DNA from 2 places in the Proteus terrae subsp. cibarius genome. Region 2 is predicted to be linked to the other one. Evidence: predicted binding sites of a transcription regulator. Region 2 holds the regulator's gene; the other holds the start of a gene.

Region 1 (17,035 bases), 1.1 Mb from region 2:
TCCATAATCGAGTTACTGTAAGCTGCAATTAAAGATTGGCTTAATGCACCATTATAAATAGCAGCACGGGAAGGCAATTTTGAACGACTGTTTGCTGGCATTTTATAAAGAGGATATTGAAACTCACCTTGTGGCGTTAAACGAGCTTCAAGAACAGGAGTGTAATATCCCGTAAATTGAACATTTCCGTACTTATCAACCCCTTCCATTTGAAATGCAGAAATATTGAATCGACGTAATTGGCGTGTATCTGCACCAGAGCGTATCCAATTTTCGACCGCCTGATAAGTCTCTTTATTGCTATTATACAAACGAGATGATGTTTGGTTTATCTGACTTACTTGTTGTAAGTAATCAGGGCCATTAATAGGTGTACCTTGTGTATTTGGCGAACTTACCTCAATAAGATCTTGCTTAAGCTTTCCATCTTTATACTGTTGCCCTTGCTCTGTTGGACGATGACATCCAGTCAAGGCAAGCGCTAACATACCTAAAATTAACGATTTTCGCCAAGTAACCATTTTTGACCCACTTAATGACTAAATTTGAGTATTGATTTTGACTTAGAAAGATACCAAAGCAAAATCAATAAAGATATGAATATACCGATTGCTAAAGGTTTTCTATTATCACCCAATCAATATGACTTTTAAACATCAAGTATATATTCTAAATACCTTGAAGTAGGACGTGTATAACTGCCTAAATTTACACCTTGATGTGTTATTTCTGACCGTTTTTAAAAGAAAACTGTAAAAATTTCATAAAAAACTTGCAACTCGGCAGATCCTGAGTATAGTGCCCCTCTGTGGAGACGCGGGGTGGAGCAGCTTGGTAGCTCGTCGGGCTCATAACCCGAAGGTCGTCAGTTCAAATCTGGCCCCCGCAACCAATTCACAAAGCAGTAAGTTATAGTATCAGTCGCGGGATGGAGCAGCATGGTAGCTCGTCGGGCTCATAACCCGAAGGTCGTTGGTTCAAATCCAGCTCCCGCAACCAATTCTATAAACAACAATTCAGTCGCGGGATGGAGCAGCATGGTAGCTCGTCGGGCTCATAACCCGAAGGTCGTTGGTTCAAATCCAGCTCCCGCAACCAATTTCTCTTCAAGATTTCCTCTTATTTTTACTTTCTCTCTTAATTCACAAACCTAATCGTATCAATCATAGATTTATTACATTAAATTTCTGTTATCTCAATAACGCATTGTATTAGATAGATTTATTGTGCTGAAAATGCAATAAGAGACTCCAATAGAAAGCGAATGATCTTGGCTTTCTATTGGAATATAAGAAAAAGGTATAGGAAGAAATTAGCTACGATCAGCTAGCGTTAATTCACCGCCATTAGCAAAATAAGCTTTGATCCCTTTGAAAATAGACTCTGCGATCTGTTGCTGGAATTTAGCAGTTTTTAGCTTTTTCTCTTCTTCAATATTACTGATAAAAGCCGTTTCTACTAAGATAGAAGGGATCTCAGGAGCTTTTAATACCGCAAAACCTGCCTGATCGACTTTATTTTTATGCAGTTTATTAATCCCACCCAATAGCTTCAGCACTTCACTACCAAATTTTAGGCTATCATTAATAGTCGCAGTTTGTACGAGATCGAGCATTGCATGGTCTACATAGCGATCGCCACTTTTACTCACCCCACCAATTAAGTCAGCCTCATTTTGTGTTTGAGCGAGATAGCGTGCCGTGTTACTGGTTGCGCCCGTTTTTGATAATGCAAAAACAGAAGAACCTCTTGCAGAGCGGTTTGTAAATGCATCAGCATGAATAGAGACAAATAAATCTGCCTGCATTTTTCTCGCTTTAGCAACACGTACTGTCAATGGAATAAACACATCTTCATTACGTGTCATATACGCCTTCATTTTGGCGTCTTTATCAATGAGCGTTCTTAAGCGACGAGCAATTTGTAAAACCACATCTTTTTCACGTGTTTTATATTTACCAATTGCGCCCGGATCCTCACCACCATGTCCCGGATCGATCATGATAATAATAGGTCTATCTCGCCCTGCTCTGCCTGGTTTGCGTGTGTCGGTTTGTGCCGGTACAGCTTGTTGTAAATCACCGTCATTATATTCACGCAATAGCGCTAAAAGAGGATCTTCTTCCGTGTCAGCGCCGTGGCTTGGGTAGAAATCTAACACCAAACGGTTTTTAAATTCAGCCACAGGTTTAAGTGTAAACATTTGTGGTTGTACAGGTGTTTTTATTTCAAATACCAGTCGTACTGTTTTAGGTGTATTTTGACCAACGCGAATAAGCTTTAAATACGGATCGCTAGTCTGAACCTGATTAGCGATACCTTTCAGCACGCTATTAAGTTGGATACCTTCTAAATCCACTACAATACGTTCTGGGTTTGATAGTGCAAACTGACGATATTTCAACGGCGTACTGGATTCTATAGTCACGCGAGTATAAGTCGAGGCAGGCCAAACCCTCACAGCAACAATAGATGCTGTGGCAGCAAGGCCAACAGGACTAACACTTAACAATAATAACGCGCCAATTCCTTTAACAAGACGACGACGAGTTTGATTGTGCTCAGAATGACTCATGAAAATATTCCAAAAAAACGATTAACGTCAATAAACTCTAAAAAGAGATAAAAAAAGTTAAGAACAAAAAACTTTACCCAATCCACTCTTCACTGTCACTTAAAAACAGCACAATTACTCACTTTTACACGAATATTCTGCCTTCAGGGAAAACAATAAGATAGGATTTTACTTGCCATTCCTCCCCAAAAAGAATAAAAATACATTAAATGCGAATAAAAATTCACTTGAGAGGGTTTTATGAAAGAGCGTAGCACCGAATTGGTCGATGGATTCCGCCACTCGGTTCCGTATATTAATGCACATAGAGGCAAGACGTTTGTCATTATGTTGGGTGGCGAAGCCATTGCTCACGAAAACTTCCCATCTATCATTAATGATATTGGGTTGTTACACAGCCTAGGTATTCGTTTAGTAGTTGTTTATGGTGCTCGTCCACAAATAGATACGGCTCTTGAAGTGCAAAAGGTATCTCCGATTTATCATAAATATACGCGCATCACAGATAGCAAAACCCTGGAAATTGTTAAACAAGCTGCGGGCACATTGCAACTCGATATTACGGCTCGCCTATCAATGAGTTTAAGCAACACGCCATTACAAGGTGCACATATTAATGTTGTTAGTGGTAACTTTGTTATCGCACAACCATTAGGGGTTGATGATGGTATTGATTATTGTCATAGCGGAAAAATCCGTCGTATCGATGAAGAAGCTATCCATCGCCAATTAGACAGTAATGCCATTGTATTAATTGGCCCAGTTGCGGTATCTGTGACAGGTGAAAGCTTTAATCTCACTTCAGAAGAAGTAGCAACACAGCTTGCGATAAAGCTTAAAGCACAAAAAATAATTGGTTTTTGTTCATTCCAAGGTGTTGTCGATGAAGAAGGACACATTGTTTCTGAACTATTACCTAACCAAGCCGAAGATAAAATTCGAGAGCTACAAACGGAAGGTGATTACCACTCAGGTACAGTAAGATTCTTACGGGGAGCAGTTAAAGCCTGCCGTCGTGGTGTAGAGCGCAGCCACTTACTAAGTTATCAATCTGATGGTGCTCTTATTCAAGAATTATTCTCTCGTGATGGTATTGGTACTCAAATCGTCATGGAGAGTGCAGAGAAAGTTCGTAGAGCGAATATTAATGATATTGGTGGCATACTCGAACTTATTCGCCCATTAGAACAACAAGGTATTTTAGTCAGACGTTCAAGAGAGCAATTGGAAGTTGAAATTGACCAATTCACCATTATTGAACGCGATAATATGACTATTGCATGCGCAGCACTCTATCCTTATCCATCAGAAAAAATTGGTGAAATGGCTTGTGTCGCAGTACACCCCGATTATCGCAGCTCTTGTCGTGGTGAAGTTTTACTACAACGTATTTCAGCTCATGCTAAGCAATTAGGGTTAGAAAAGCTGTTTGTTTTAACAACTCGCAGCATACACTGGTTTCAAGAAAAAGGATTTGAACCAGCTGAAATAGATAAGCTACCGATTGAAAAACAAGCACTTTATAATTACCAACGCCGTTCTAAAATTTTGATTTTAGATTTACATAAAGAGTAATTACCAAATATAAAAAAGACAGGTATCCCTCTCAATGCCTGTCTTTTATTATTTTTCATTATTAACTAATGGCTAATAACGTAATTTATCAATTAATCCACTTCGACGCTGAATACGCGTTTGTATTGCCATTCTCACCATCGACTCCGAGGCATAAAGAGAAAGCTTCTGTTTAGCCCGTGTTAATGCGGTATATAACAATTCACGACTAACAACAGGTGAAAATTTATCGGGCAATACTAGCGCTGTATGAGTAAATTCAGAACCTTGTGATTTATGCACTGTCATTACATACGCAGTTTCATGTTGTGGTAACCGACTAGGTTGGATTGCTTTCAATTTTCCATCAGGTAGTTGGAAAAAAGCTTTCATTTCACCTTCATCATTATTGAGCATAATGCCAATATCACCATTAAACAGACCTAGCGTACTGTCATTTCGTTGGATCATAATCGGGCGTCCAATATAATCACTTTGATAACTATTTGTAGGACGGCGGATCAATCGCTGGCGGTGCAATAGCATTTCAATTCTGTCATTTAAACCACTCACACCAAAAGGGCCATCCCTTCGCGCGCACAATAAACGGTATTGGTTAAATGCATTAAGAATAATATCAGGTGACGCTTTTTTAGAAACTAAAGTGAGATACTCTCGATAAGCGTTAACGGCATCTTGTATCATTAGTAAATAGCTTTCTTTGGATTCTAAAGCAATAAAGCTCACATCTTGAGGCTCTAATGCCATTTCAAGCTGTTGTGGGCTAACCTCTGCTTTTTTCAACAACGCAATGGCTGTTTTGGTCTGTCCTTTATTAACCGCAAAAGCAAGTTGTCCTATCCCTGAATCCTCACCAAAGCGGTAGCTTTTTCGTAGCAGACACAGAGAATCACTAACGACAGAAACTGGTGTTTGAGAGACAGGAATGATATCGGTAGATTTAGCCAACTCACCTTGGGTTAAGTGGTTAATCTGATCAAATCTCTTTTGACTAAAACCATCTTCAGAAAAACGGCAAATATCACCTAATACAGCGCCCGCTTCAACAGAAGCAAGTTGGTCTTTATCACCTAAGAAAATAACGTGACATTTTGGTGGAAGTGCATCAATCAATCGCGCCATCATAGGTAAATCAACCATTGATGCTTCATCAACCACTAAAATATCAAGCTGCAATGGATTATCTTTATGATAACGCACTTGCTGGCTTTCAGGTTGAGCGCCTAATAAACGATGAATAGTTTGTGCCTGCTTTGGCATCCATTTATTTTCTTCTTCGCTTAAATTAAGTTGTGCCAGCGCGTTACCTAAAGATTCAGTTAATCTCGCGGCGGCTTTACCTGTAGGAGCCGCTAATTGAATAATCGGCTTTTCATTCGATGTGAGCATCACAAAAGCTGCTAAAATTTTAGCTACTGTTGTGGTTTTCCCCGTTCCTGGACCTCCAGAAATAATAGAGATAGGGCTTGTGATAGCAACACTCGCGGCCACTTTTTGCCAATTTGTTTCTTGGCTTTTTTTCGTTGTTGGAAAAAGTTGGGTGAGTACTTTAATTAATTCATTCTCATCAATATCAACAATGGCATGCTCTTGCCTAAAAAACTGAGCAACTTTCTCTTCATAGCTCCACATTCTTTGTAAATAAAGAAGTTCATTATCTAAAATAATGGGGGAAGGAGAATCATCGCTACTTTGATGAACACAATGACAATGAGTCAATTCTTCTACTATTTTTTTAGCAGAAGGCTTACCCATTTTTTGCCAAACTTCTTGTGCAAACTCCTTTTGCCTACCATCAAACAGTTGATCTTTTTGAATAATACTCAATGGTAAACAAACATGACCCGCTCCAGTTTGAGCACTCAAATAAGCAAATACAAACAGTAAAATAGGGTTTTCATCTTCCACCAGCATTTGTGCAAATCGAAGATCTAAAGGCCGTAATAAGTTTTGTGTAATCGCTTGTTCTAATAGTTTGATCATTTTTATTTCTCACTGACTACATCGAGTTTGCTACTTTTACCTGCAAATAGTGAATCTAGTGCCAAAACAAAAGCTTCATCGGGTAAATAGGCATAAACTCCATTTCCGGGATGTGCTTTGTCTATACCACGTAAGAAGAGGTAATAAATCCCACCAAAGTGGCTTTGGTAATCATAATCAGGGATGCGCTGTTGTAAAAAACGATGTAACGCTAAGGTATAGAGTTGATATTGCAAGTCGTAGCGATGATCCATCATTGCATTCATCATCGCTTCTTGTGTGTAATCCTCACTCGATTCACCTAGCCAGTTCGATTTATAATCCACAACATAATATTTACCCTCCCAAGAAAAGACTAAGTCAATAAAGCCTTTAAGCATTCCTTCTACTTGTTGAAATTGCAAAGCTGGGCAACGTTTTGATAGAGGATCAAACTGGCTAATTAATTGAGTCAATTGGGCTGATGATACCTCTTTCTCAATAGGTAAATAGAATTGTAATTCATCAAGTTGTTGTGATTTTGGGATATCAGCGAGACACAATCCTTGGGTATTAAGAGGTGTATGAAACAGAGTTTCCATCCATGAAACTAAAAGAGGAGCCCACTTTTCATCAAAACCTTGGGCAGTCAATTGTCCTTGCATCCACAGTTCATCAATAGGCTGTGAAAAATCTAATACTTCCAGCAAACTGTGTAAGAACGTTCCTGCTACTGCACCACGAGGGAAATGATGAATCGAATTTTCATCAACCTCTCCTTGTTGCTTCTCACCTTTAGCATCCGTATCAAGCCCCGGTGCGATAGATTGTACCAAGGCCTCAATATCACCTAAGTCAAAATGATAACTACGATTTGAATGTTGATAGGTTAATCCTGAATAACTCGTTATACGCCAGTTATCATGGATCTGGCGTTTAAATATTGCGGCCTCAAGTTTTGTTTCAGCCATTAATTGGGGCTGATAACGATGTGCAGACATATTATCAAGCGTTGTTACACTGATATTATCATCTAATAAAGCATGGATTGATTGATGCAATAATTCACTATTACCTTCTTCGCCTTGCTGTAATAAATACCCTAAAGCATTTTTATGCAGATCGGTAAGCCCTGACTTACGTTTTGTCCCCTTAACAAGAGGAGCAACACCAACATAACAGCAGAATTTTGATCGTGTTAATGCTACATAAAGTAAGCGTAAATCTTCAGCTAAGCGCTCTTCATCCGCTAAGCGCAAACTTTCAGGTCGGCTAAAAATATCTAATTTTGCGTAAAATTTCTCTCTATCATGATAAAGCGCCCCTTTCTGCTCTTGATAATTACATGCAAAAGGTAAGCAAACGATAGGATATTCAAGGCCTTTAGATTTATGGATAGTACAAATTCGCACAAGATTTCGGTCACTTTCCAAACGCATTTGTTGGCTTTCAGACTGCGCATCGGGATGAGAAATTTGTTGTGCTAACCAACGAATAAGGGCGTGTTCACTATCAAGTTGTAATGATGTTTCTTGTAATAATTCACCAATATGCATGATATCTGTAAGCCGACGCTCACCATCAATACTTACAAGTAAATTTTCTGCAATTTGATTATCCATCATGATCTTACGCAACATGGGTAAAACGCCACGCTTTTGCCATAGTACATAATAATCAGCAAATTTCTCTACGTAGCTATTCCAGCGCGCCTCACTGCAATTCAGATCATCAATTTGCTTTGCGCTAAAACCAAACAATCGGCTGGCTAAAGATGCCCTTAATACACGTTCTTTCTCTGGTGTTACAACTGCTTGTAATAACCAAAGTAGATCTTTAGCTTCATTGGTTTCAAATACACTTTCACGATTGGATAAAAACACCGATTGTATTGAAAGCAAATTCAGTGCGTCACGAATAAGTACTGCTTCTCGACGACTACGCACTAACACCATAATATCAGCAGATGTAACCGATTTTTTTGTACCTTGTTCAATCAGCCAAGCTTGTTGCTGATCCCCTGCTGATAACCAATCACGAATTTGTGCAGCACATTGTGCCGCCATGATTTGCTCGTAATTTCCCGTAGAAACACTTTCACCTTCAGCAAGCCAAAAATTAAAAGGAGGGATCGGTTTATCATGGTAAATAAACGCCATATCTTGATTTTTTTCAGCTGAATTTACTTCTATAAAGGGAATATGCTCAAATAAAAATGGGGCATTGGAACGTATAAAAAGCTTGTTAACAGCATTCACCATACCCGGTGCAGAGCGCCAGTTAGTGTTTAATGTGTAGTGATGAGATGTCTGCTTTCTAGCTTGAATATAAGTAAAAATATCCGCACCACGAAAAGCATAAATTGCCTGTTTGGGATCACCGATAAACAACAAACCGCTGTTTTCATGCTCACCATAAATAGCATCAAAAATACGATATTGTTGTGGATCTGTATCTTGGAATTCATCAATCATTGCAACTGGATAGCGTTCACGAATGGCTTGCGCTAAAGCTTCACCACCTTCACGTTTCAATGCTCTATCTAAACGTGTTAATAAATCATCGAACCCCATTTCGCCACGACGCATTTTCTCATTTTCAATACCTTGGCGTATTTCAGGGATCGCGTTGACCAAAATAACATCACGCAAAGTTAGGCTCTGCTTTGTTAATCGTTCAATTTCAACAAAAAGAATATGCTCTGGTGCTGGGCCTTTAGTGGCCTTCTCATTCAATGTTTCTTGAGAAAAACGAACTAAACAATCAGGTAATTGATAGCTTTTCGTTTCTAGTGTTGACGCCCACAAAGTGATTTCTTCAATCCATTTAGGTAAGAAACGACTACTGTAACTACGTTTATCAACACCTGAAGCGGTTATCCATGCTTCAACTTCATGATGATGTTCATTCCAACGAGTTTTAACGTTATTAATTGCTTCGATAACCGCTTGATGACGCTCTTTTACTGATTCATTTTCGCTATCTAATGCCACACCTTCGATTTCTGGCATTTCACCTTGTAAATAAGGCTGTATTTCATAAAGCAGTTGTTCCGGGCCAGACCAAATCTGGCTTACTGCATTAGCAACATCATAAGAAAGTGGATAACAATGACGACGCCAGAAGTCAGCACATACCCGTTTTTTGAGCTCATATTCATCTTGGATCAAGACTTGTTCAAACAAGACTCCTGATTCAAATGCATTGTTCGCCAACATACGCTGACAAAAGCCATGAATAGTGTAAATAGCCGCTTCATCCATTTGGCGTTCGGCTTCTAGCAACCACTGTGCAGCAAGCTCTTTATTAGGGATTTGTTTGAGTAACTCTAGGTACGTATTTTCACTACTTTCAACATCATGACGGATACAGGCAAGTCTTAGTTCATGGATATTTTTACGAATACGTGCTCGTAATTCATCTGTCGCCGCATCCGTAAATGTCACAACTAAAATCTCTTCAACACTGAGAGGACGGTAGAATGCTGACTCTCCGCCTAATCCAAGAAGCAACCGTAAATACAACAACCCTATTGTATAAGTTTTTCCTGTTCCTGCAGACGCCTCAATGAGGCGTCTTTGGTACAGAGGAAGCGTATACGGGTTTAATGGCTGTGCCTGTATCACTTCACTCACTCTTTAATTTCCTCAACAGGTAAAGTTTTTTGTAATTCACTTACTGTGGTGTAACGTTTCCATTGCTTATTTTCTGCATAATCAGCATCTGTGCCATCTTTACCAATAACTTGAGAAACAAAAATAAATCCATTAGGTTTTATAATTGCTTTCTCATAAAACTCAATAGCTTGTTTTAATGTAACCTTATTAAGTTCAGCTAAGAATTTTTCACGGCCATCATATTTTAAGTTATTACGATGGAAGTCATTTCGATAAAGAGAAACTTCTTCATAGAATGTTTGAGGTGGCTGTTTAACTTCGGTAATAATAGCTTGTTTATACTGATTAAAATCAGCTTCGTTCATTTTTTTCAAACGTTCGTAAGCTTGCTGATAAAATGCGTTATAGCGCTCATTCAAGTAGACAGGTGGTTTTGCATTACTTTGTAGTAAAAAGCCGATACCTGATTGCTCGCCCATAGTGCCTTGGTAAGCAAATACAGCGTAACCTAGTTGCTCTTCTGTTCTTAATTGATCATAGAACCAAGGTTTGATAACTGAGGCTAGTACTGAAGAAATGGCCTGACCTTCAAGGCGACTATAACCTGTTGGAATATAAAGCTCACCTAACGCGTTATCGGTGCTCTTCGATTTATTTTGGAATTCAACCGCATTTAATTTATTGAATACTAATGTTTCACCAATCCAATATTCTGTGCCCTGATTACCTAATAATTCGTGTGCAGATTTAGCAATATCACGGCTTTGCTCTGGCGTTAAGTTACCAATAATCAGTGCTTGAAGTGCTGCATTTTTAATGACTTCATGGCGATTATCAATAATATCTTGTAGTGTAATTGACTCTAATGCTTTGATTTTATCAGCTTCTTCATAGTACGGGATCGTATTTAATCGGCGAGCCGGCAGCATAGCTGCTTCAAATGCTTTTAAGTTATGAGTCACTTCAAGTTGTTCACGATACCAAGATTTAGCCTGATCTAGCTCTTCTTGAGTTGATTCAAAGCTCATATAGCTTTTTAGTGTTGCATTAACTAATTCGGGTAAATGTTGTGTATATCCATTTATTGAAAAATCAATACCTTGTCCTGATGAGGATGAGATATTCATTCCGGCAACAGAAGCTTGATAAGATAATTCACTTAATGCTAGACCAGCAAGATAGTCAGTTAAGGTTTGTATCACTTGCTGCTTAACGGTAATGTCTGATTTCTTATTCACTAAACTCAATGTCACACTGGCTTTAGGCTCATCAGAAAAATAGTGTGATGGCATATAAAATAAACGAGCGCTTTTATCTTGCCACAACAATTGTGGTTTGATGATTTTGCTGTCTGCATCAATCAGTGAAAGGTTATCAGGGATGTAAGGGTTAAGTGCTGGCAGTGATAATGAAATGTCATCCGATAATGTTTGCCATGTTTTTAATTGCTTATCCGTGATTTTATCCACCTGATAAGGTGCATTAACAAAATAGGCTTGTTTGTTAGAAGGTTCATTAGGACTTATCACCCAAATACGAGCCTTCTCTGGTGTAAGAGAGTCAAGACGAGAAAGGATCGCTGAAGGTTTATAATTATCAGCAATATAGTCTGCATCTAAGATATTTTTGATTGGATAGCGCAGCATCATATCCGAAATACCTTCTATGTAATTCATATCTCTTACAATAGAGCCATAACGGAATGAGAGATTTAATACATTTGCAATTTCATCAAAGTAACGTCGACTGATACCTTCTGTTTGAATTAAACGAATATACGAAAAGATAGCGGAAATCACTTTGTCTTTTTGCGCTAATCCTTTATCTGTCAATGCGACATAAATCGTAAATGAGCCTTGGTTACGATCGATATAAGGCTCTGAAAAGGCACTTATACTTTCAGCTAAACCTTGATCTTGTAACCACGTTGCCAATGTTCCCGCGCTACGATTACCGATTAAATAGCCAATATATTCATCAGATTTACTACGAAAATCGGCGACATTATTATCAATACCAAATTCAATCTGTAAGGTTTTTTGCGGTAAAGCAGGTACAAGATGGATCATTAACCCTTTTTCTTTATCCGTCATTGCAGGTACTGTCGTGACAGGTACGTCAGCCTTTTTATTCGGGATCCGAGCAAAAGTCTCTGCGGCTAATTTAGATAATTCATCAAGCGATTTATTACTATAAATAACACCATTCATTAAATTGCCAGAATAGTGTGTTTGATAGAATTTAATCAATTCATCTTGAAGCTTACTATTTGGTTTATCACTTAATGTCTCTAGATTCCCCCCCATAAAACGAGAACTTGGATGCGCTGGGTTTAAAGTTTCTGCTCTGACTTGCCAAAAACGCATGCCATCGCGTGCCCGCGCCATTGTTAATTCAGCATTAACTGCATTACGTTCACGATCTGCATTTTTAGGATCAAGTAAAGGTTCAGCTAAAGCATCAGCAAGGCGATCAACCGCCTCATTAATGGCACTATTTTCTACTTCTAAATAGAATGCAGTACGGTAAGTTGTTGTGCTCGCATTATGAGAACCTCCATTCTTTTGTAAGAATTCAGACATACCGCCTGATTGAGGATATTTCACCGATCCCATTAGCACCATATGCTCTAAATAGTGCGCAAGACCTTGCTGACTATCTGGATCTTCTAATGCTCCGACAGGTAATGCAACAGCCGTTAATGATTTAACTGCTTTTTCATCAGAAACCAGTAATACAGTCATTTCATTAGGTAGTTTAATCGCTTGATATTGCCGTGGATCGCTCTCACTTTTTTCAATGCTATCAGGCAATACTTGCCAGAGAGGATCAGCAGCAAAGCTGTTGATACTCACTAGCATCAATAGCAACATGATCCATAGTTGCGAGAAGTATTTTCTCATCTGATATGAACTCCCTTATTTTTTCAGAAATGGAATTATTGGTTTAAATATTGTTAATGCCGTCTGTTTGACCGTTTGTAAAAAAAGTTCGTCTAATTGAGAAAAAGCACGCTGAACATACATGTCACTCATTTCACCATCTCGATTATAGCTATCCGTTAAATGTTGCATCAGCACTAATTCTGCTTTTTCAAGTGTCTCTTCATCATCAAGTAAAAACTCTTGTGATTTTTTATCATAGCAAGCTTGTAACCAAGCCCAGCCACTTTTCGCAAATAACGCTAATGGGCTGTTTAACCCTTGTTTATAGTCACTGATTAACTTGTCTAATGTTGCATAGGCAAACTCTGGTTCAACCGGTAATAAACACCATTGAGTATCTTTTCTACCGTAAAACCGACTTTCGCCAGTACCCTCTTTCAAGCAATAAACTAGGTGCTCAATCCAAAGTTGCAATAAGTCATTAGCTGTTAAGCTGGCAGGCCGCCAACGTAATAAACCATCAGCTTGTACCTCATTTAAACGACCAATCAATGGTATTGCACTAAAGCTTTGCTCTAATGTGACAGAATGTGTGGCTAATCGTTCACTTCTTATCTTTTCAGCTAAAGGAAGTAATTCTTCTATTTGTTGCTCCCAATAGATTTGACCAAATGCGCTCGCAGGAAGTTGTCCTGCTGCTTTAATACGCTCAAACAGTGCTTCTGTTGAGGTTTGATCAATCAATGCTTTTAATAACCATTGATTCAATAGATAACGTTGAAGCGCATTGATCACAAATGGCTCTTCTTCAGGTAATTCTGTTTCTTCAATAACGAAATTTGTTTTTAATCTTTGTTGGAAAAAAGCACGAATAGGATGACGATAAAAACGTGCCAGTGCATCAACAGAGACTTTATCTATTGTGTCATCATCATTAAGTGGTTCGATAAAACTTTGATGAACCTCCCCTTGTCCACTCGCAGCAGGTAGCCATTCAGAGGCATAAGAACGAAAGGAAGCGCCTATACTGAAATTTTCTTGAGCAAAAGGAACGCGGCTATGTTGTGTTAATAAATGCTGGTTCACACGAATCGCACTGTCATCAACATTGAGTTCACCATCCTCTGGTAAACGGAAATTTTGCCCAATATAATCTTGTAATTCTTTGATTAAGACTGATGGATTACATTCTCGATCGTCACGAATCGATTTTCCGATATAACTGATATAAAGGTATTTTTCAGCTGAGCTAAGCGCTTCAAGGAATAAATAACGGTCATCATCACGACGTTTTCTATCACCGCGACGGCGTTTTTCCGCCATTAAATCAAACCCTAACGGCTGAATATTACGAGGATAAATACCATCGTTCATGCCTAATAAACACACCGCTTTAAAGGGAATGGAGCGCATAGGCATTAATGTACAGAAGTTAATACTACCTGCTAAAAAGCGTTGACTGATTTTTTCATCATCAAACCGTACTGTTAATTCATCACGAATAAGCACTAGCGGAATTTCATTTTGATATTGCGCTTTCAATCCGTTTTCAATCACTTTTTGCCATTGTTGGATAATAAGCGCTAACACTAATTCCGTTTCTTCATCAGACTCAAAAAAGGCATCAACTAATTGTTGCCCAACTTCTAGCCATGCTTCTAATGAACGAGTTTCATTCAAACGTGTACGCCAATCACTTAATGTATAAAGAAAATCGGCGAGATGCCCTGCAAGTTCGGCGACTAACCCACTGGATTCATCATAAGGAAGAACGCCTTTCCAAGGACCATTTTCACTTTCCATCGCGTAGCCAAGCAACATGCGCAGTAAGCCAAACTCCCACGTATTTTTACCCGTAATGGGTAATAAAAATGAAGCCACATTCTCATCATCTAATCCCCAGCGTATACCTGACTCATCCACCCATCGGCGTAGCAGTTTTAATTCACTTTCAAAAATAGAAAAATGCCCAGCTAACGCAGGTACTTCAAGTAAGGCTAACACTTGCTCTGCTGTAAAACGACTTTGAGGAAGTTCTAATAGCGTAATAAAGGCTTGTAATACAGGGTGTGCTTGACGTGCTTTTCTATCTGAAATAGCAAAAGGAAGATAACGTTCTGAAGGCGCATTACCAAATACAGCTTGAATATAAGGTGTATAACTATCAATATCCGCGACCATTACAATAATATCACGCGGTCGTAATTCAGGATCTTGCTCTAACAAATGCAGTAATTGATCTTGTAACACTTCCACTTCGCGCTGTGGACTATGGCTAGCATGAAAAGTCAGTGAATAATCATCTGGCGAAATCACACGTTTATCGTCACTACATTCATAAGTTGCAAGTGTTGTACCCAATTGCGAAAAATCTTCTAAATCAAGGATATCCGCTTGCAAGTGATGAAGTAAATTATCCCTTGGGATCTCAACAAACGCATCCAATACATCGGTATATTCAAGTTCAGAAAGAAAATAAAGATTATCTTTACCTAATTTTCCCCATGATGCTAATAGAGGATTACCGATATTTTGCTCGCCTTCATCATTAAATAACGAAGAGGCATTTTTTTCATCTTTAAACCAAGGCAATTCATGTAATTGCTGATAATGACGTGGTTTTCTACTATTAAGGCGAGCAAGAAATTTAGGATCTTGGATATCTCCCCAATAGTAGCGACAAGGGTTGGTAAAAAGTAAATAGATCTCGGTATGACGTCCTATCGCTTGTAATGCCTGTAAATAAACTTGAGGCAATGCTGAAATTCCACAAATAAAAATACGAGGCGGAAAACAGTGCTGAAGCTCTCCTTCATCTGCATTATTTAATGTAGAGATAAATTGTTGATAAAGATTAGAACGATGCCATTGAGGCTGATTAAGATCTTTTGTGTATTGCTGTAATGCTACCCACAATATTTTTTGCCAACGTTGGTTTTCGCTCAATCCTTCTATTAATTCATCATTTTCCCATGACATTAGCCAATCCGAACGATAAACCAAATATTGGTCAAATAAGTCAGCCACACGCCCAGCTAACTGATGAAGTTTACGTTTATCTTCATCATCATCAAGGTAATGCAGTAAGGGTTTAAATTCTTCATAAGATAAAAATTCAGGAAGTAAGGCCATTAATTTCCATGTCATGGCATCTTTAGAAAAAGCACTTTCTTTAGGTATACCTGATAATACCCGAGTAAACATTTCCCAAATAAAGGTTGCTGGTAATGGGTAACGGATATTAGCAGCAATACCCAAGCTTTCGGCAAGCTGGATTTGTAACCACTGAGACATTCCGGGGCTTTGTACAAGGATCACTTCTTGTTCAAAAGGAGAGGATAGTGGTCTGGTCTGCATAAAGTGCACCATAAGTGACTTTAGTAATGACAATTGATTTGAGTGATATATATGAAACATCAGATCCTCATTTTATTAATAGCATGACCAGTAATACAGCTTTAGTGTGGGTAATGCATGATTGGCAACATAACCTTCTATTTGCTGACAACCTTCAGACTGTAAAAGAGAGCGTGTCATTATTTTTCGATTAGAAGCAAAATAGTCAGGTGATATTTCAGACATTTGTTCAAATAAAACAAAAAGCTCCTGCCCTGCCTGCTGAATTTGAATTAACCGCTGAAAGTCAGCTTTTAATGATTGACTATACCCTATAATAGCGACAAAACTAATATTAAAAAACAGTAGTATAAACATTGTATTAAGTAAAATAGAGCCTCTTTCTGATTTATTTTGGATGTTATCTATAACACACACTCCTTATGCACTAATGGGCAATAATCTAGCCATCCTTTTGGATGTGCAATAATAGATTTATTTTTGTCCTTCGAAAAATCAACCCATTGATAATGATATATTTTATAACCCTTTAAGCTTTCTGCTTGTCCTTGCAATAAGCCCTTTTCCAAAGAGAGCAAAAATAAACAGCTTTTTATTTTAGGATTTGCATGAAAATGGCGGCATTGCCATTTATTTAACTGTGACGACGAAATTTCCCAATTCAGCTTTATTCCCCACGCCAAGGCGGATTCAGCAAATAAAAAAGCTTGTCGTGCTTGTAATTCTTGCATCACTATTTGTTGAGACTGCCTGTAATAATAAGCAAAACTTCCAAGTGCCGATAAGCTCATAACAATAAACCCCATTACGACAAGTAAACTTGCAAATCCTTGCTCACTTTTATTGTGGATTAAATAAAGACTCATAACGCAGCCACATTCCTTAACCGAATCTCATTCTTATAATGTGACTTCACAGCAGGAGATTGTTTTAAATGAAATTTTAAAGAGACTGAAAGATAAAAAAGTCGTTTATCTTTAATAAGATGTTTCCTTGAATAAGGGCGTAAAATAAACTCCGTCACTTCAATCTCATGACTTTCAAAAAATCGTTGCCACCCTGAT
Region 2 (17,035 bases):
ACACCATGGGATGGGCACCGCTTTGTGGTAAGAGGTAACTTTGGTTGGATTGAAACTAACGCGTTTGAGCAAGTACCGCCTGAATTACGTTTCTTTGCTGGTGGTGATAGAAGTGTTCGAGGCTTTAAATACCAAAGTATTTCACCAGAAGATAGTAAAGGTAATTTAACGGGGGCATCAAGAATGCTTGTTGGATCGTTAGAATATCAATATAACATCACGGGTAACTGGTGGAGTGCTGTCTTTATTGATAGTGGTGAAGCAGTTAATGATTTTACGCGCAGTGATTTTAAAACAGGTGCGGGTGCAGGTGTTCGTTGGGCATCACCAGTTGGTCCAATTAAATTTGATTTAGCTTTACCTGTGAGTGACGTTGATAAACGTAGACTCCAGTTTTATATCGGGTTAGGAGCAGAGTTATGATAAAAAAGTGGTTGAAATGGATTGCGCTAACACTCCTTATCATTATTTTGCTTACATTCGGTGCTGTCGCTTGGGTTTTGGGAACACAATCGGGTTTGCATTTCGCTATTAATAGCGTAGCTCGTTGGGTTCCTGGCTTAGTTATCAAAGATGTTAGTGGTGGTTGGCAAGATCTACGTTTAACGGGTGTTGAATATCAAATGCCTGGAGTTGACGTGAACGTGGGTGAATTATCATTAGGATTACGTTTAGCGTGCCTGACGGATAAACAAGTTTGTGTCGATACATTAGGCACACGAGATGTTGTTGTTAATGTTGATACTCGCGCTTTCCCTCCTTCTGAAGAAACACCTCCATCAGAGCCTCTAACAGAGCTTAATGCGCCATTACCTATCTATTTAAATTCACTCTCATTAGAAAATACGCATGTGAAGATTGACGATATGGCAATCTCGTTAGGCGAATTTAAAACTGGTGCGCAGTGGGAAGGTCGCCAAGTTACATTAAATCCAACACTTATTAATGATTTGCTGGTGGCATTACCAAAGACACCAGAAGAAGGGAGTGTTGAAGCAACGGCTCAAGATGTAAAAGAAATCGCAACTGCAAAACCTCAAACTGAGCCCACAACACAAGAAGAAAAAGAACAGGCGTTAGCCGAGACAATTAAAGCGATTTTTGCTAAACCATTATTAGCCGAATTACCTGAAATTATTATTCCCGTTGATATTGATATTGAAGGAATTGAAGGTAAGCAATTACAGGTTAGTGGTGATACACCTGTTACGATTAACCAATTATTGTTTGAAGCAAAGACTCAAGGTAAGCAGGTTAATCTCACTAAATTAAATATTGATGCACCAGAAGGTGAAGTGAGTTTAAATGGGGGAATTACCCTAGATAAACAGTGGCCTGTTAATTTAGATGTGAATGCGACTGTCCGTGATGTCGCAGGGCTTGAAGATTTTAAAGATCAAAAAGCGACGCTTTCTTTACAAGGAGCATTACTGGAAGAGCTTAAATTAGCACTTTCTTTAACAGGAACAGTTACAGCAACTTTGAATGCTCAAGCTGAACTGGCAAAACCACACCTTCCTTTAAAACTAACTCTTGAAAGCCAAAAAGTTCGTTGGCCATTAACAGGCGATATACAGTATCAACTTAACGATACTCGATTACGCTTAAATGGTCAGACAGATAACTATGATCTCTCATTACGTTCTGATATTGAAGGTCAGGAGATCCCGCCAGCCAAATTAATGCTGGATGCAAAAGGAAATGAAGAGAAAATAGAGCTGACACGTTTACGTTTAGCTGCCTTGCAAGGTCATGCTGATATTACGGGTGTTGCTGATTGGAGTAAGGCAATTAGCTGGAATGCATTGCTCTCTATTTCAGGAATTAATACGGCAAAACAGTACCCTGATATGCCAGCGAAATTAGATGGACGCATTGCCACAACAGGGAGTCTGTATGGTGGTAGTTGGCAATTACGTGTGCCTGAAATTACCTTAGATGGCAATATCAAAAACAATCTTATCAAAGCGAGAGGTAATGCTTATGGTAATGATTCTGGCCAATGGAATATTCCCCAGTTAAAACTGATCTTGGGTAAAAATAACCTCGATATTGAAGGGCATTTAGGTGATAAATGGGCATTAGATGCCAATATCAACGCTCCAGGATTAAATGGTTTAGTACCTGGGTTAGCGGGTGTTATTAAAGGCAAAGTTAATGTTCGGGGTGATATTAATACACCTAAGATTATTGCTGATATCAACGCTCACGGCATTAAATGGCAAGATCAAGTCGGTGTCGAATCCATCACTATCAAAGGTGATGTTCAAGCGGATAAAGAAATTGGTGGCAAACTCGCTATTACTGCTCGTCAGTTAAAACAAGCCGATTTAGTTATTCGCAATTTAACGTTGGATGCTGCTGGTACAGAAAAACAGCATAAACTGACACTAAAAATGGATGGTGAGCCAGTTTCTGGTGGGCTGACATTAGCGGGTTCATTCGATAAAGAGAAACAGCAATGGAAAGGAACGCTAAATAATACGGCATTTGATACCCCTGTGGGTGAATGGCGTTTAAATAAAGCAATGGCATTGAATTTACTTGCTGAGAAACAAGAAGTCACCATTGGTTCTCACTGTTGGGTAAACCCAAATGCACAAGTTTGTGTTCCTAAAGCGATAACTGTAGGTGAAAGCGGATCTGCTGCAATTACATTGACGCGTTTTGATCTTGCTATGATCAAACCTTTCTTACCACCAGAGACTTCTGTCCGAGGTGTATTTACTGGTGATGCCACCGCAACATGGAACTCAAAAGGCGGATTACCGAAAGCATCGGTAAATCTAAAAGGGCAAGGTGTTGCAGTAAAACAAAATATTGAAGGCACTGTTTTACCGATTGATTTTGATGCTATCTCCTTAAACGCAGGCGTTAACAACGGCAAAGCAACATTACAATGGCTGATTAGTATTGCAGGTAATGGTGATATTAAAGGGAATGTGCATGTTGCAGATCTCGAGAAAAAGCGCCAGCTATCAGGTACGGTGGATATTGATAATCTGACATTAGATTTAATCAAACCGTTCTTAGGTAAAGGTGAAATAGCTGAAGGTCGTGTTGGTGCGCAATTACGTTTAGGCGGAAATGCTCAATCACCACTGCTATTTGGTCAATTTGGTATCAATCAATTAAAAGTGGTTGGGCACTGGATCCCGTTTGATATTACGAAAGGGAATGTTGATGTTCAATTTAATGGTGCGACGTCTGATTTAAGCGGTCGAATTGAAACTCCTGAAGGTTACTTAAATCTTACTGGTAATGCCGATTGGCGTAAATTAGATGCATGGCACGCAGTCGTAGCAGCAAATGGCAATAAGCTACGTATTGCATTGCCTCCGATGGTACGTATTGATGTTAATCCTGATTTAGTGTTTGAGGCTCGCCCTGATTTACTAAAACTAGATGGACGCATTGATATTCCTTGGGCACGCATCGTTGTTCAAGACTTACCAGAGTCAGCAGTATCTGCTTCTTCTGATGAAGTGATGCTGGATAAAAACTTGCAGCCGATTGCACAAAAAGAGACATCGATTCCAATTCAAAGTAATTTAGCGATTAATATTGGCGATGATGTGACACTGGACGCATTTGGGCTTAAAGCGAGATTGACGGGAGCACTTAAAGTCAATCAGAATAAACAAGGACTAGGTTTAAATGGACAAGTTGATATTCCACGGGGGGAATTCAAAGCCTATGGGCAAGATTTACAAGTTCGTAAAGGACAAATCTTATTCTCAGGGCCCGTTGATCAACCTTATTTAAATATCGAGGCTATTCGTAATCCTGATAATACTGCAGACAATGTTATTGCTGGTGTTAAGGTAACAGGACTTGCTGATCAGCCTAAAGTAGAAATTTTCTCTGAGCCGGCTAAAACACAACAAGAAGCATTGTCTTATTTGTTAAGAGGCGAAGGTTTAGCCAGTGGTGATGCGGATTCATCACAAATGACAGCAATGCTGATAGGACTAGGCGTTGGTCAAAGTGGTCAGCTTGTGGGGCGTATTGGTGAAACCTTTGGGGTTTCGGACTTAGCGCTTGATACACAAGGGGTGGGGGATAACTCACAAGTTGTGGTCAGCGGTAAGATCACAAACGATCTACAAGTGAAGTATGGTGTGGGTATATTTGATTCGCTAGCGACGTTAACCTTACGTTATCGCTTGATGCCCAGGTTGTATTTACAAGCAGTGTCTGGTATGAATCAGGCAATAGATCTGCTTTATCAATTTGAGTTTTAAATTATATGCGAATTATTGTTTATGGTAGTTTACGGCGAAACCAGGGTAACCATCACTGGATGACCTATGCTCAGCTTCTAGGTGAGCATAGGTTAGTGGGATATAAACTCTATGATTTAGGGTTTTATCCTGCAGTTATCGAAGGTGAAGGTGAAATAGAATGCGAAGTCTATCGAATAACGCCTTCTATTTTGACAGAGCTTGATGAATTGAAAAAGAACGATCAGGATTACAAGCGCCAACTGATTTCAACGCCTTATGGCAGCGCTTGGATCTATCTTTATCAAAAGCCTGTTGATGGTTTACGTGAAATAAAATGCGGTGACTGGCTAAAACGTCATGAAGAAGAGTAATCAGTAGCATCCTACTTTTTGCTCCATGTTATATAAAAACGGCTCGATAGAAATATTGAGCCGTTTTTATATGAGAAATAACTAAATGCTTATTTTTCACAAATATAAGAGAGGCGCGCTTCTTTATATAAATTAAGTCGCATTCGTCTCGCTTTATCTATTTCATTTTCAGCCAATAATGGCCTAATTTTTTTCTGATAAACTTGAATACTCGTTTCACCTGTATGGTGTTGATATCCTACTTCATGGCTACGCCATTTTTTATTAATAATTACTTCTTGAATATAAAAAGGATCTGAATTGTTTCGGATTTCATTGTCTAATTTGAGCCGTAATTCTTTTTTTATTTGTTGATAATCAGGATGGTGACTGAGGTTTTGGGTTTCACCTCGATCATTAACCATATCGTAGAGTTCTTCTTCTTCATCTTCTTTATAAATAATATATTTAAAGTTTTCTGTTCTTAACATTCTAGCTGGTTGAACATCGACATTTCGGTCAGTATTCCAGTGGCAAATGACACTATTTCTCCATTCTTTCACTGTCTTTCCGGTTAATAACGGGTACAGAGAGCGACCATAAATATTTTTAGGGTAATCAATTCCGATATACTCACAGAGAGTAGGTAATAAATCACAAAGGGATGTTAATTCATGTTTTAAAGCGCCAGATTGAATACCCGGCCCTGAAAATGCAAAAGGCACATTTGTCGATTCTTCATAAAACCAATTCATTTTAGCAACTAATCGGTGTGCTCCCATTGCATCACCATGGTCAGAGAAGAAGACAACAAGTGTATCTTCCCAATACCCACTCTTTTTTAATGCATTGATAACTTGTCCTATATAGCTATCTACCAATTCAGTAAAATAGTAATAGGCTTTGAGATATTGCTGGAAATTTTTTTCACTCCATTTCCCTGATTGCATAACTCTGTTATGTGTACAGCAAGCGTATTGAATAGCTTTAGGTCTATTTTTAAGATCATCAGCAGTGTCAAAGTTATCAAGTAAAGGTGGCAATTGTCCGATATTTTCGATGTCACCATGCTCACCCGCAAAATTTCCTGTCCATCCATTTATATTGTGTGGATTATTAAATTCAACGGCTAATAAAAATGGCTTTTTTTCCTCTCTTTTGGGGAGTGAATTGATATATTTCAGGCTTTCTTCTAAACAATACACATCTTCTTTCGTATCATAATCAACAGGAAAGGCAGGGTGAGCATTAAATTCTTTTTCTATTTGAGGCGCACAATCAAATCCTTCTAATGAGCCATAATCATGCCGTTTTCCAAAATGTTTACACTCATATCCCACTTGTGAAAACAACGTTCCTAATGTGGACATTGTTTCTGGTATGTTTGGGCTGTCATTGGAAATAATGCCTGTCTGGTGTGGTAATTTTCCAGTCCAAAAACAAGCCCTTGAAGGTGCACATAAGGGGTAAGCACAATACGCATTATGGAAACTTGTTCCTGTATTTAAAATCGAGTCGATAACGGGAGTTTTTACCTCTTTGTTGCCATAAGCAGAGATACCTCGCTTTGCTAATTGGTCTGCGGTAATAATTAAAATATTCTTAGGGTTTTTAGGTGTATTTAATGGGGTTATATACTCTTTTGTTGATGAGGATAATGCAGATAGTGGTGAAACCAGTGATAATCCTGTCGCACCCACGGCTGCACCCTTTAACAAATCTCGACGTGTTATAGACATTTTAACCTCTCTCATTCATTAGATATGGCAGTAACATAGATTAAAAAATCTTCAATTTCTTTTGAATTGATCACACGAAATCAATCGAAGGTATACTCGAAAGTATGCGAAAGTTAATATTTGTGATTTAAAGAGGATAATTTATCTATGATGAACAAAAGAGAACATAAGAAGTGAGAACAAGTAGGGAAGAAAGTGGATTTTAATTTATTAAATTTAAAGGCACACTTTTTAACTGAAAATAGGGGGTTAAAAGATGAAGAAATAAAAGGCAAATAAACCTAATACTAGGGTGTTATTTGCCTTGTAATATCTTGATTTACTCAAGGATTATTTTTTAGCGCGTTCGAAAGAAGACAGAATTTCAGCTTTAGCGGCTTCTACGCCTTCCCAACCGTCAACTTTAACCCATTTGCCAGTTTCTAAATCTTTGTAGTGTTCAAAGAAATGTTTGATCTGCGCTTTTAACAGTTCTGGCAGATCGTTCACATCTTTAATGTGATCGTATTCTTTGCTCAGTTTAGTGTGTGGTACTGCAACCAGTTTCGCATCTTCACCTGATTCGTCAGTCATTTTCAATACGCCAACAGGACGGCAACGAATAACTGAGCCTGGTTGTAATGGGTATGGAGTTGGAACCAGAACGTCTACTGGGTCACCATCTAAAGATAACGTGTTGTTGATGTAACCGTAGTTGCATGGGTAGAACATTGCAGTTGACATAAAACGGTCAACAAACAGTGCGCCACTTTCTTTATCAACTTCGTATTTGATAGGATCAGCATTTGCTGGGATTTCAATAACAACATAGATATCTTCTGGTAGTTCTTTACCAGCAGGAACATGATTCAGGCTCATAAAAAATTTCCTATAAAAAAATTAATTTTACGTGGCCTGTAGTATAGCGAAAAGTTTTTAACAATACCCGTTTTTTGCCGAACATGTTGCGTTCTGACGTAAAAATAAGCAGCAAATAAAAGAAAGTACTATTTTTAAAGATGAAAAAACCGGACGAATAAGAAGTCCGGTTTATCTATGTTAGTGCCAAACGAATGGATTATTCTTCGTCTGGATATTGCGCCATAAAGCTTTCAGCTTGTTCAACCATCGATTTAGTACCTACGAAGAAAGGCATACGTTGGTGAAGTTCTTTTGGTTCGATATCTAGAATACGCTCTTTACCATTACTTGCTTTTCCGCCAGCTTGTTCGGCTAAGAACGCCATTGGATTGCATTCATAGAGTAAACGTAATTTACCAGTAGGGTGGCTTGCAGTACTTGGATAAATATAAATCCCCCCCTTCAGTAAGTTGCGGTGAAAATCAGCAACTAAAGAACCAATATAACGTGTGGTATAAGGGCGATTTGTTGCTGCGTCTTGTTCTTGGCAATACTTAATGTATTTTTTTACGCCTAATGGGAATTTGATGTAGTTACCTTCATTGATTGAGTACATATTTCCTGTTGGCGGGAAATGTACGCTTTCATGAGATAAACAGAATACACCTAAAGATGGATCGTAAGTAAAGGCATGAACACCACAACCTGTTGTATAAACCAACATGGTTGATGAGCCATAAACGACATAGCCTGCAGCTACTTGACGATGACCTGGTTGTAAGAAGTCATCTAAAGTAACAGATTGACCAATTGGCGTAATACGGTGGTAAATAGAGAAAATTGTTCCGACGGAAACGTTTACATCAATATTCGACGAACCGTCTAAAGGATCCATTAGTACAACATACTTAGCATTTTCAGCGCGATCACCTTCAAAGATAACAATATCATCTTCTTCTTCTGATCCGATACCCGCAACTTCACCACGCGCTTTTAATGCAGCTTTTAGTTTCTCATTCGCGTAAAGATCCAGTTTCATCTGGGCTTCACCTTGAACATTAGAAACACCGTTAGTACCAAGAATATCGACTAACCCTGCTTTGTTAATATCACGGTGGATAATTTTAGCCCCAAGCTTAATTGCTGAAAGTAATGCAGTAAGTTCACCAGTTGCATGGGGAAAATCTTGTTGTTTCTCGACGATAAATTCGCCTAATGTTTTCATGACGCAGGTCCTGAATGTGAGTGGGTAAAGTAAAAAAGGAGGAAAAATCTCCTTGGTGGTGGCAAGTTTAGCCAAAGAATCGGATGATTCAAAGGTTAATCCGTTTCTTATCTGCTTTTTGATCGTTAGAATAGTGACCAACTTCATGCTATTGGACAGAAATTCATGCACATTCATATTCTTGGTATTTGTGGCACCTTTATGGGAAGTCTTGCCATTCTCGCTAGAGCAAAGGGACATAAAGTCACAGGCTCAGACGCTAATGTCTATCCACCCATGAGTACTTTATTAGAAAATCAGGGAATTGAACTGATTGAGGGATATGACCCAAAACAATTAGAACCTGCCCCTGACATGGTGATTATTGGTAATGCGATGACACGAGGAAATCCTTGTGTTGAAGCTGTACTTGAAAAGGGTTTGCCTTATACCTCAGGCCCTCAGTGGCTACATGATTATATTTTACCTGAACGTTGGGTGTTAGCTGTTGCAGGAACTCATGGCAAGACAACAACAGCAGGTATGCTGGCTTGGGTTTTAGAAGACTGTGGTTATAAACCGGGATTTTTAATTGGCGGTGTGCCGGGTAATTTCCAAGTATCTGCACAGTTAGGCGAAAGCCCCTTCTTTGTGATTGAAGCAGATGAATATGACAGTGCTTTCTTTGATAAGCGCTCTAAATTTGTTCATTATTCTCCACGCACATTGATTTTAAATAATCTTGAATTTGATCACGCTGATATTTTTGATGATTTAGCGGCAATTCAAAAACAATTCCATCATTTAGTTCGTATCGTCCCAGGTACCGGAAAAATCATCATGCCTGATAACGATATGAATTTAAAACAGACCATTGGAATGGGATGTTGGAGTGAACAAGAATTCACTGGTGAAACTGGAGATTGGCAAGCTAAAAAACTCAGTAATGACAGTAGCCATTTTGAGGTGTTCCACAAAGGTGAGCGAGTCGGAGAGGTGTGTTGGGGACTTTCTGGTGAACACAACATGCAAAATGGCTTAATGGCGATTGTTGCAGCGCACCACGTTGGTGTTTTACCTGCGGATGCTTGTGAAGCATTAGATAAGTTTATTAATGCGCGTCGTCGCTTAGAGTTACGTGGTGAAGTTAATCAAGTCCGTGTTTATGATGACTTTGCTCATCATCCCACAGCGATTTTGGCAACGCTTGAAGCGTTACGCAGTAAAGTCGGTGGAACGGCTCGTATTATTGCAGTCCTAGAGCCTCGTTCAAATACCATGAAAATGGGGATTAGCAAGGATGATATCGCACCTGCATTAGGTCGCGCTGATGAAGTTTTTTTATTCCAGCCACCTAATATTCAATGGCTAGTAAGTGATATTGCAGAGCATTGTGTGCAACCGGCACGCTGGAGTACAGATCTGGATACATTAGTCGATATGATTGCGAAAGAAGCTCAAGCGGGCGATCATATTTTGATTATGAGCAATGGTGGTTTTGGGGGTATTCATGAGAAACTGCTCGCAAAATTAGCACAGCCTAAAGATTCTGATAGTCAGTATTAAAAATAAATAAGCCACTGAAATTCAGTGGCTTATTTTTTGAAGTTGCAGAAAGGCTAATTATAATTCTTGATCAAAAAGATTCAGAATAGCGTCTCGTAATTCTTCTGTAGAAAATCCTGGTGCTGGTGTTGAAAAAATAGTGTCATCACCCGCAATACTGCCAAGGATACCTTCTGCTTTGCCTAATGAGTCTAATAAACGTGCAATAAGTTGTGCCGCACCTGGACTCGTTCTTATCACCACAACAGAATGGTTATGATCGATATCGAGTACCAGATTTTTTAATGGGCTGCTTGCTGTTGGTACGCCAAGCTCAGTAGGAAGGCAATAGACCATTTCCATTTTGGCGTTACGGGTTCTTACTGCACCAAATTTTGTTAGCATACGAGAGATTTTGGACTGATTAATATTATCAAATCCAGCCTCTTGTAATGCAGTCACAATCTCGCCTTGTGAACTGAATTTTTCTTCTTTCAGCAGGGCTTTAAACGCTTTAACCAAGTCTTCTTGCTTAGAAGGAACGCGCATAGTTCACCTTTAGTGAGTTATCAATAACCTGTGTATTATGCAGAGAAGTGAATTTTTATGCAACATAAGACGAAGAAAGGCGAGTGATAGCCACCTCAAAATTGTAAAGTAGAATGTACTGCAAAAAAAATTTATTTACAGCGCGTGAATGTGATAATTTAAAGAAAGTAAAATATTTGTTAAATAAATGATAAGCTTAAATGATTATCACAAGGATGATGGTGTACTTAACACTTTGCTATATTTATTGAAATTATTTATCAAAAGGGTGTCCACTATCTCATTAACAGATAAGCAATTTGTTTAGAATAACCAAAGTATTATTTTTCACTGAAAATGCCTTATTATGCAATATTGCTGTTAAATAATTGTTTTTTTAAAGGTGAATTGCGTAATAGTGAGTATCTCGAAGGCGTTCCACTATCTCGTAAACTAAGGAGTATCAGAATGAAAGTAGCAGTTCTCGGTGCAGCAGGTGGTATTGGTCAGGCACTGGCACTTCTTCTTAAAAATCAGCTTCCAGCTGGTAGTGAACTCTCTTTATATGATATCGCTCCCGTCACACCGGGTGTCGCAGCTGACTTAAGCCATATCCCGACTCAAGTTATTGTAAAAGGTTTTGCGGGTGAAGATCCTTCTCCTGCGCTAAAAGGCGCTGATGTTGTTCTAATTTCTGCGGGCGTTGCTCGTAAACCAGGCATGGATCGTTCAGATCTTTTCAATGTTAACGCAGGTATCGTGCGTAATTTAATTGAAAAGGTTGCACAAAATTGCCCGAAAGCACTTATCGGTATCATTACTAACCCAGTGAATACAACCGTTGCTATCGCAGCAGAAGTGCTTAAGAAAGCAGGCGTTTACGATAAAAAACGTCTTTTCGGTATTACCACACTCGACATTATTCGCGCCAATACCTTTGTTGCAGAGCTAAAAGGTAAAGATCCACAAAAAACCAACGTTCCAGTGATTGGTGGACACTCTGGTGTGACTATTCTCCCTCTATTATCTCAAGTTGACGGCGTTTCATTTACTGATGACGAAGTTGCTGCACTGACTAAACGCATTCAAAATGCAGGTACTGAGGTTGTTGAAGCAAAAGCAGGTGGTGGATCAGCGACATTATCTATGGGTCAAGCAGCCGCTCGTTTTGGTCTTTCATTAATTCGCGCTCTAAATGGCGAGAAAAATGTTATTGAATGCACCTATACAGAAGGCGACGGAGAATATGCCCGTTTCTTTGCACAACCTATTCTTTTAGGTAAAAACGGTGTAGAGGAATATTTATCTATTGGTAAATTAAGTGATTTTGAAAAACAATCTCTTAATGGCATGTTAGATGTATTGAAAAAAGATATAATTCTTGGTGAAGAATTTATTAATAAATAAAGAAATACTTTTTTTGCTATAAAAATAATGCAAATTTAAATAAAAACCGCTGATACTATATCAGCGGTTTTTTTTATTAATTATAATATCTGTAATTATTAGTTAATTATTAGTTTTGGTACGAATCTTTCGTTCAAGTAATTCTCCTGTTTCAGGATGAAAATAACGGCTAGGCCAAATTTCACTAGGAGCTACACCAAGATAATCAGCAATGATTTTCTCTCCTTTAGGCCAAGGGCGTGACAGCGCATTAGCCAGTGTTGAAGAGCTTAACCCTGCTTGGCGAGAGATGGCAGCAAGTGTTGTTCCTCGTTTTCTAAGTGCGGCAATAATATCGGCAGGATGCCAATCAGATTTCCTTGAAATCATTTTTAATCCTTTTTCTATAAAATTGATTGCTGTGTTAGTGGTATAAATAACAGTTTATTAGAAATGTCCTAAAGCATTTAAACTGATTATTTAGAAAATAAAATAACATTATTTTTCTAAAAAGATTTCCGATTTTTTTCTTAATAATTTCTTTTTTGAAGTTGATAACAATTTTAGAGAAACATAATGAAAAAAGAGTGGTATACGGCAAAGGAATTGACGGGTATAGGTGGATTACCTAAATCACCACAAGGTGTAAATTCGAAAGCGAGACGAGAGTCTTGGCAAAAACAAAATGTAAAAAATAAGCAAGGTAATGGTGTTGAATATCATTATTCTTGTTTACCAGAAAAAACTTTAATTGCTCTAGAACTTTATGAGCCATTAGCACATTACAAACTAAATAAAAAAGAGGAGCCACTCGTTATCTGGGTGAAAGCATTCCAACAACTAAATGATGGTGAACAAAAAACATTAACAGAGCTGATATTGCGGGATGGTATTAGAAGTTTTTTAGAAAAAGTCGTCAATGATTAAGCGATTTTAAAGAATCTATTATTGCGTTATCCGCAACAGATATCTATCTGACTAACCTCTTAGTTGAATGTGAGATGAGATCATGAAAAAAGAATGGTATACAGCGAAAGAATTAGTGGGGCTTGCGGGGTTACCTAACTCACCGCAGGGAGTTAACTTGATGGCGCGCCGTGAAGGATGGGAAAACCGTCGTAAACGTGGCGTGCAGGGAAAAGCTGTCGAGTATTCCGTAAAAAGTCTACCTGATGAGGTGATTAGTGTGCTTGCTGCACATGAACCTCCGGCTGAGTATTTATCAAAACGTCAGGATGCCTTTTTGATTTGGGTTGAAGCTTATTATCAACTGACAAAATCGGAACGAGAAAAGATTGTGAAATTCGTACTTCGTGAAGGGCTGGCAAAGCTCATTAGCTATATTGATGCGGATAATCAGGATGCTATCGAACGAGAAAACGAAGAAGTGCTCAATAAATTAAAAAGCCCACCAGAATCGACGTAGTCGCTCTAGCGGGCTTCTTTACATAACTACGAGGGTTTAACATCGAAATTATGATTGACGTTGTACAGCGACGTGAGCAAGCCCAATAAGCGCATCTTTATATGGTGAGTCAGGTATAATTGATAAAGCTTCGATCGCTTTGTCTGCTTCTTCTTCTGCTTTTTGACGGGTATATTCCAAAGAGCCACACTGTTTCATAGTATTTAAAACAGTATCCAATAAATGGCGGCCATTACCTTGTTCAATGGCTTGGCGAATTAATTGGGATTCTTCTTCATTGCCATTATGCATAGCATGAAGTAATGGCAACGTTGGTTTACCTTCATCAAGGTCATCACCAGTGTTTTTACCCAGCTGGTTGTTATCTGCATCATAATCAAGCAAATCGTCAATGAGCTGGAAAGCAGTCCCAAGATAACGACCATAATCTTGGAATGCTTTTTCTTGCTCAGGTGTCGCACCAGAAAGAATGGCGGATGCATGAGAAGCAGCTTCAAACAGACGCGCTGTTTTACTGTAGATAACTTGCATATAGTCATCTTCAGAAATGTCAGGATCGTTACAATTCATTAGTTGTAAAACTTCACCTTCAGCGATCACATTGGTGGCGCTAGACATTAATTTTAATACACGCATCGAATCAAGATCCGTCATCATCTGAAAGGATCGTGTATAAATAAAGTCGCCAACAAGTACACTGGCTGCATTTCCAAAGACAGCATTTGCTGTTTGTTTTCCTCTGCGCATATCAGATTCATCAACAACATCATCATGTAACAACGTTGCAGTATGAATAAACTCGATAAGCGCTGCGACCGAGATATGTTTGTCACCTTGATAGTCCAATGCTCGTCCAGTGAGCACTGCGATCATTGGTCGGATCCTTTTACCACCACCACTAATGATGTAGTAACCAAGTTGGTTTATCAAAGAAACATCTGAATTAAGCTGGTAAAGGATTGCCTCATTTACCGCAGCCATATCAGCGGATGTTAGTTTTATAATAGATTCTAAATTCATGTTTTTTCGACTTTGGCTCGCCAATGAGCGCGTTATTATTAATAAAAAATGATCATGCCATAGATTTTACTCTCTTATAATTTAGATTGTACTTTAAAAATGGCTGAAATAAATATCGTGTAAAAAACTCTTTTTTTTAACGCTAGTTTGCGATCTGTACTTGTCATCGGCACTAAATTTGCGTAGAATTCGCGCCCTATGTGAATATTTTAATTGTGCACTCAAATTATACATATTGGGAGTGTGCGGAAAGCGGAGTTTATATGTACGCGGTTTTCCAAAGTGGTGGTAAACAACACCGAGTCAGCGAAGGTCAAACTATTCGTTTAGAGAAGCTGGAAGTAGCTACTGGCGAAACAATCGAGTTTGATACTGTAATGATGGTCGCTAATGGCGATGACATTCAAATTGGCGCTCCAATCCTTGCGGGCGTTAAAGTTAAAGCGGAAGTGGTTGCTCACGGTCGCGGCGATAAAGTTAAGATTGTTAAGTTCCGTCGTCGTAAACACAGCCGTAAACAACAGGGCCACCGTCAGTGGTTTACTGATGTTAAAATCACTGGTATCGCTTAAGGTTTAGGAGAGTAGTTCAATGGCACATAAAAAGGCTGGCGGCTCGACTCGTAACGGTCGTGATTCCGAAGCAAAACGTCTGGGTGTTAAACGTTTCGGTGGTGAAGCTGTATTAGCAGGTAGCATCATCGTTCGTCAACGTGGTACTAAGTTCCATGCAGGTACTAACGTTGGTTGTGGTCGTGACCACACCCTGTTTGCATTAGCTGACGGAAAAATTAAGTTCGAAGTTAAAGGTCCAAACAACCGTAAATTTATCAGCATCGAAGCTGAATAATTACTGGTCCTTTAAGCACCGAGTCAAAAGCCCTGCAAATATGTTGCGGGGCTTTTTATATTTAAAAAAGGCCATCTCTGGGTAATTTCGGCCATCCAGCACGTTAATGGCTACTATACGGAGTAAAATCATGAAATTTGTTGATGAGGCCAAGATCCTAATCGTCGCGGGCGATGGTGGTAACGGCTGTGTAAGCTTTCGTCGCGAAAAATATATCCCTAACGGGGGACCAGACGGTGGTGATGGTGGTGATGGTGGTGATGTCTACATGATTGCAGACGAAAACCTTAACACCTTAATTGATTACCGTTTTACAAAGTCTTATCGCGCAGAACGTGGTGAAAATGGTCACAGTCGTGACTGTACAGGTAAGCGTGGTCAAGATATTACTATCAGTGTTCCTGTAGGAACGCGTGTCCGTGATTTAGCAACAAATGAAGTCATTGCTGACTTAACTGCTCACGGCCAAAAGCAAATGGTTGCTAAAGGTGGCTTCCACGGTTTAGGCAATACTCGCTTTAAATCATCGGTTAACCGTGCTCCACGTCAACGTACAATGGGAACGCCGGGTGAATCTCGCGAAGTCCTATTAGAGCTAATGTTATTAGCTGATGTGGGTATGCTTGGTATGCCGAATGCGGGTAAATCCACATTTATTCGTGCAGTATCAGCAGCAAAACCTAAAGTTGCTGATTATCCATTTACAACGTTAGTACCAAGCTTAGGCGTGGTGCGCATGGATAATCACCAAAGCTTTGTGGTTGCAGATATTCCCGGATTAATCGAAGGCGCTGCTGATGGTGCAGGTCTTGGGATCCAATTCTTAAAACACTTAGAGCGCTGTCGTGTGTTATTACACTTGATCGATATTGATCCTATTGATGGATCGGATCCTGTGGAAAATGCAAAAATTATTATCTCTGAATTAGAGAAGTACAGCGAAAAACTAGCACAAAAACCACGTTGGTTGGTGTTCAATAAAGTTGATCTTCTCGATGCTGAAGAAGCAAAAGAGAAGGCAAAAGCAATTGTTGAAGCGCTGGGTTGGGATGAAAACTATTACATGATAGCGGCCATCAACCAAGAAGGAGTGAAAAAACTTTGCTGGAATATCATGGAATTCCTGAATGTTACTCCGCGTGAGCAAGATATTGTTGCAACAAAAGCAGAGCCAGGAAAAGTTGATTTTATGTGGGATGATTACCACAAAGAACAGCTTGAAAACCCTGATTTCGAAGAAGATGACGACGATGATTGGGATGAAGAAGACGACGAAGGTATTGAGTTTATCTACCAACGTTAATCACAATTAGAATGATGATTAAAATAAAAAAACGCCTGATTAGTCAGGCGTTTTTTATCTATTACTTATATTATTAGGTATAAATCTAGCGATTGTTATACATATCTTTATACAGATTTGTTTCAAAACGCACTAAATAAGCGCGTCCAGCATTACGATTCTGTGTAGGAGGTGAATACGCCGAAACGTATTGTACAAACGCCACTTTTTGTCCGTTTGCCGTGGTCATAAAGCCCGCAAGATTGTAAACCCCTTTTAATGAACCCGTTTTGGCAGAAACTTTGCCATCAACACCCGCTTCATGAAAACCGCCTCGATACTGTAATGTACCGTCATGTCCTGCAAGGGGAAGCATGGTAATAAAATTTAATTCACTTTCATGTTGTCCAATGTATTGAAGGATTTGCATCATGGTTGCAGGTGAAATGAGGTTATGACGAGAAAGGCCTGAGCCATCAACCATAACGGTATTTCCTAAATCAATGCCGGCTTTTTGTTTTAAAATAGCACGGGTTGCTTCTGCGCCAGAGCGCCAAGTGCCGGGAACGCCATAATACTCACGACCAATAGTTCTAAATACGGTGTCTGCAATCATATTATCAGACTCTTTTAGCATGGT

The links. The regulator ArgR, encoded in region 2, controls arginine synthesis, uptake and breakdown. The targets are predictions, from matches to a motif close to ANTGAATAAAAATACANT.
Region 1: a site for ArgR is predicted at 2,765-2,782, ahead of argA (amino-acid N-acetyltransferase). Genes of this name have one in related genera too.

What each region holds. Positions count from the first base shown of each region.
Region 1 is NZ_CP047349.1:3,071,833-3,088,867, forward strand. Features, by position in the region: gene mltA (murein transglycosylase A) at 1-521, opposite strand, end outside; tRNA gene GTH25_RS14185 (tRNA-Met) at 816-892, shown strand; tRNA gene GTH25_RS14190 (tRNA-Met) at 923-999, shown strand; tRNA gene GTH25_RS14195 (tRNA-Met) at 1,022-1,098, shown strand; gene amiC (N-acetylmuramoyl-L-alanine amidase AmiC) at 1,313-2,575, opposite strand; gene argA (amino-acid N-acetyltransferase) at 2,816-4,150, shown strand; gene recD (exodeoxyribonuclease V subunit alpha) at 4,223-6,133, opposite strand; gene recB (exodeoxyribonuclease V subunit beta) at 6,136-9,747, opposite strand; gene ptrA (pitrilysin) at 9,744-12,632, opposite strand; gene recC (exodeoxyribonuclease V subunit gamma) at 12,648-16,031, opposite strand; gene GTH25_RS14230 (hypothetical protein) at 16,047-16,328, opposite strand; gene GTH25_RS14235 (DUF2509 family protein) at 16,376-16,837, opposite strand; gene GTH25_RS14240 (prepilin peptidase-dependent protein) at 16,834-17,035, opposite strand, start outside.
Region 2 is NZ_CP047349.1:257,542-274,576, forward strand. Features, by position in the region: gene tamA (autotransporter assembly complex protein TamA) at 1-423, shown strand, start outside; gene tamB (autotransporter assembly complex protein TamB) at 420-4,244, shown strand; gene GTH25_RS01320 (gamma-glutamylcyclotransferase family protein) at 4,250-4,597, shown strand; gene GTH25_RS01325 (sulfatase family protein) at 4,687-6,315, opposite strand; gene ppa (inorganic diphosphatase) at 6,646-7,173, opposite strand; gene fbp (class 1 fructose-bisphosphatase) at 7,373-8,380, opposite strand; gene mpl (UDP-N-acetylmuramate:L-alanyl-gamma-D-glutamyl-meso-diaminopimelate ligase) at 8,546-9,925, shown strand; gene argR (transcriptional regulator ArgR) at 9,983-10,453, opposite strand; gene mdh (malate dehydrogenase) at 10,901-11,839, shown strand; gene GTH25_RS01355 (helix-turn-helix domain-containing protein) at 11,942-12,208, opposite strand; gene GTH25_RS01360 (DNA-binding protein) at 12,395-12,745, shown strand; gene GTH25_RS01365 (DNA-binding protein) at 12,828-13,244, shown strand; gene ispB (octaprenyl diphosphate synthase) at 13,293-14,264, opposite strand; gene rplU (50S ribosomal protein L21) at 14,528-14,836, shown strand; gene rpmA (50S ribosomal protein L27) at 14,856-15,113, shown strand; gene cgtA (Obg family GTPase CgtA) at 15,244-16,416, shown strand; gene dacB (serine-type D-Ala-D-Ala carboxypeptidase) at 16,502-17,035, opposite strand, start outside.